DNA from 2 places in the Mesorhizobium sp. M7A.F.Ca.US.011.01.1.1 genome. Region 2 is predicted to be linked to the other one. Evidence: predicted binding sites of a transcription regulator. Region 2 holds the regulator's gene; the other holds the start of a gene.
What was found. Region 2 encodes LexA, which represses DNA repair genes until DNA is damaged. Its sites were predicted from a motif close to TGTTCNNNNTGTGTTCNG; they were not measured.
Positions count from the first base shown of each region.

Region 1 (2,200 bases), on a different contig from region 2:
ACGGCACATGGCCGAACTCTACGCGCAGCATTGCGGCCGCAGCTATGAAGAGGTCGAGCGCACGCTGGACCGCGACCACTTCATGACCGCCCGCGAGGCCCAGGCATGGGGCATCGTCGACCATGTTTTCGACACGCGAAAAAAGGCGGCGTGAGCCAGGGCCGGATCGGAGTACGTCCGGCTGTCGAAGATTTGACGATGCCGGTCTGGTTCCATCGGCGGCGCGCCACTATAGTCTTGGGATGACCGACACTCATCAGTCCAGATCATTGCACCGCGTCATCGCCGTTATAGCGCTCGCCATTGCGGGCCTCACCAGCGGCGCGGCACTTGCCGAAGACAGTTCGCCGTCAACGCAAAAAGGCGCCCTGCCCGGCGTAACCGGTGACTACCGCATCGCCAAGCCGGCTCCGGAGCCCGACGACGCGTTTCCCGGCAACGGCAACGGCCAGTTCAAGATCGGCGATACGGATGTCAGGATTTCCGGCAGCATCACCGTCGATGTCGGCGCCGCTCGATCGGGCCGCCGCGCCACTGACAGTCTGTCGGCGCGTGCTGCGTTGCGCCAAACAGACAATCCGCACATGAAAACGGCCCCGCCGTGCTTTGCGCAAACGGACGGGGCCTTTTTGGATCTCAAATCCAATCTCTACCGGGAGTGTACTGCCGGCATTTGATTTCGGATGCAACGCGGCGTTCAACCGACGATCCGACTAACAGTCTCTGATTTTTACGGGGATATGGCAGGTCACGGTTTGTCGGGTGGCGAAAACGCTAAACCCTGGCACTTATGCCTGCCGCCGCTCCAGTACCAACTGGAACCCTATGGGACGATCCGGTGGCGTCATAGCTCCGCTCCTTTGTCCATTGCGACGTTGTCGTCACGAAGCACAAATCGCAAATGCCTGCGGCGTCTCGCAGGCCGCCTTTGGGCGGCGAGGCCATCGAAAGACGGCCGTCTTCGTTGACTGCTGGAGACTGCTCCCGTCAGCTGGTGGCGTCAACCATCAATAGCCGGTTACCGAAAAATGTGATCGCCGGGAGGTTACGTGCAGGTCAGCTTTTGCACAGCTTTGTCAGGAGCGTGTTCGGCCTTTGTTCTTTCCGCTTGCCCGTTCACGCGAAAGACGGTTAAACGCTTTGGTCGGGAACTGTGGCGTCTCTCGACGTGGCGGCAAAACTACCTACATAGGGGATGGCCGGGAAAACCCGCCATTCCAGGAAATTCCAGATTCTGAGGCGGCGACCGGCTATGGCCGACCATAAATATCTTTCCATTCGCGGGGCGCGCGAACACAATCTGAAGAATGTCGATCTCGACTTGCCGCGTGACAGCCTGATTGTCATGACCGGCCTGTCGGGGTCCGGCAAGTCATCGCTTGCCTTCGACACGATCTACGCCGAAGGCCAGCGCCGCTACGTCGAAAGCCTGTCGGCCTACGCGCGGCAATTCCTTGAGATGATGCAGAAGCCTGACGTCGACCAGATCGACGGCCTGTCGCCCGCCATTTCCATCGAGCAGAAGACCACCTCGAAGAACCCGCGTTCGACGGTCGGCACCGTCACCGAGATCTACGACTATATGCGGCTGCTTTTTGCGCGCGTCGGCATCCCCTATTCGCCGGCCACCGGCCTGCCGATCGAGAGCCAGACGGTTTCGCAGATGGTCGACCGCGTGCTGGCGATCGAGGAAGGCACGCGCCTGTTCATCCTGGCGCCGATGGTGCGCGGCCGCAAAGGCGAGTACCGCAAGGAATTGCTGGAGTTGCAAAAAAAGGGCTTTCAGCGCGTCAAGGTCGATGGCGTCTTCTACGAAATCGCCGACGTGCCGGCGCTGGACAAGAAGTACAAGCATGACCTCGACGTCGTCGTCGACCGCATCGTCGTGCGCGGCGATCTCGCAACGCGGCTCGCCGATTCCATCGAAACGGCGCTGAAGCTGGCCGATGGGCTGGCGGTCGCCGAATTCGCCGACAAGCCGCTCGATGCCAGCCAGACCGGCGAGGATTCGGTCAACAAGTCGAAGAACGAGACGCATGAGCGCATCCTGTTCTCGGAAAAGTTCGCTTGCCCGGTCTCCGGCTTCACCATTCCGGAAATCGAACCGCGGCTGTTCTCGTTCAACAACCCGTTCGGCGCCTGCCCGACCTGCGACGGTCTCGGCAGCCAGCGCGCCATCGACGGCAATCTGATCGTGCCG
Region 1 is NZ_RZRT01000027.1:37,485-39,684, forward strand. It holds gene EOA13_RS22305 (ATP-dependent Clp protease proteolytic subunit) at 1-154, shown strand, start outside; gene EOA13_RS39575 (hypothetical protein) at 243-677, shown strand; gene uvrA (excinuclease ABC subunit UvrA) at 1,253-2,200, shown strand, end outside.
Region 1: a site for LexA is predicted at 1,086-1,103, ahead of uvrA (excinuclease ABC subunit UvrA). Genes of this name have one in related genera too.

Region 2 (2,200 bases):
TTGCCATCTGGCATTTTCAGCGTGTCTCGCCGCTTAGCCTGTTTGCCAATCTCGCGGTTATGCCGATCGTCACCGTCGTCATGTTCCTGGCCGTCGCCAGCGCGCTGCTGATGCCTTTCGGATTGGATTGGCCGGCTCTCTACCTGATGGGTAAGGGCCTGACGATGATGATCGCCATATCCGGCTGGATCTCCGAGCGTTCGCCTGTCGACGGGGTCGGGCTGATTTCGCAACAGTCGGTCCTGTTGGTGGCAATTGCTTTGGTCATCGCGACGATGGCGACAACCTGGCTGCGGCTCGCTGCTCTGCCATTCGCGCTGGCAGGCTTGCTGACCGTCTCGGATACGCGCACGCCGGATGTGCTGATCTCGGAAGACGCCCGGCTGGTGGCGTTGCCGATCGGTGGCGGTGAGCTTGCCGTCAGCCGGGAGCGGCCGAACGAATTCACCGTCGACAACTGGAAACGCGCCCTGACATCAGAAACCATCGTCGTGCCAGAGGTGTTCGACAACAGCGATGGGCAATTCGATGTCGCGGATGCCGTTGATCTGCCGCTGGGATCCCCGTTCTATTGCTCCTCAGGCGTTTGCGTGGCCAGGCACATGTCCGGTGCGATCATTGCGTATGTCGAGGACCGCAAGGACACCTGGAAAGCCTGCGGCTTCGCCGAGCTGATCGTCATCAATGACGCCACCGCGTATGACGCCTGTCACAATCCGCTGGTCCTCGTCATCACCAAGCGGCAACTGGCTCGCAAAGGCAGTGCCGCGGTCTTCTTCGATCGCCAATCGGCGACCACGCCGGCGACGATCAGCTTCGCGGTGGACAGCCCATATCGGCCCTGGCACACGCAACGCAAATACTCTCGTGAGGCGAGGGGGCTGGCACCCTTCAAGAAACCGGAGAAGCCAGCGGCCAACCCACAGCCGCCTCAGTAGCGGCGGATCAGGCCGACGAGCTTGCCTTGCACCTTGACCCTGTCCGGGCCGAAAATACGGGTTTCATAGGCTGGATTGGCGGCTTCGAGAGCAATCGAAGCGCCCTTGCGGCGGAACCGCTTCAGCGTCGCTTCCTCTTCATCGACCAGCGCCACGATGATCTCGCCGGGGCTCGCCGTGTCGGCATTGCGGATGATGACGGTGTCGCCGTCGAAGATACCGGCCTCGATCATCGAGTCGCCCTTGACCTCCAGCGCATAGTGGGCGCCGCCCATGATCATGTCCGGCGGCACCGAGATCGAATGCGTCTGATGCTGGATGGCATCGATCGGCACACCGGCGGCGATACGGCCCATGACCGGGATCGACACGGCGGAGACCGCATCGTCATCATTGCCGGGCGAGGGCATCCGCGAAGGCGCCGGCTTGATCTGCCGGCCAAGGGCACCACCCTGACCGAGACTGCCCTGGATGACGCTTGGCGAAAACTTCTTTGCCGCGTTGAGGCCGGGCGCGATCGAGTCCGGCAATCGCAGCACTTCCAGCGCGCGTGCCCGGTTGGGCAACCGGCGAATAAAGCCGCGCTCCTCAAGTGCGGTGATCAGCCGATGAATCCCGGATTTGGAGGCAAGGTCGAGCGCCTCCTTCATCTCGTCGAAGGATGGCGGAATGCCGCTCTCCTTCAGGCGTTCATGGATGAACATCAGCAGTTCATGTTGCTTGCGCGTCAGCATGGCGGCCCCCAGGTTACCTGAAACCAGAATCGAAAAACAAACCCAGAACAAACCCTATCTGTTCCAGTTGTGTTCTGCAACCGTTTAAAGTTTAATGAATTTGTTAAGGCTGCTGAAATTATTTGGCGCTTGCCAGCGGGTCGCGATCACAGGCGCCAAGCACGGCGATGCGCCTGCTCACATTGAAATTATTATGGTTAATGACCTGTGGCTCATCCTCGACCCAAGGCTTGGCATTATCAGTCTATCGACCTCCACAAAGGACGATCAATCTTCGGGACGTTCGTTTGCCGTGAACGAAACGGAGCCAAAACGCCAACGTCTGTTGGCATTTGTGGCTGGAAATTCAGCTCTCCGTCATCTGCCAGGCAGTGAGGGCGGCGGCGGCGGATCGCGGGGATCGTTGCGTCAGGTAACGGCTTCCTTGACCGCGAAACGGCGGTCCTTCCATGCGCCCGTGCGCAGAATATCCTCCAGCACCTCAACCGCCAGCCACACATCTTTGTAGCCGACATAGAGCGGCGTGAA
Region 2 is NZ_RZRT01000024.1:27,730-29,929, reverse strand. It holds partial or broken gene EOA13_RS20955 (ComEC/Rec2 family competence protein) at 1-938, shown strand, start outside; gene lexA (transcriptional repressor LexA) at 932-1,672, opposite strand; gene kynU (kynureninase) at 2,081-2,200, opposite strand, start outside.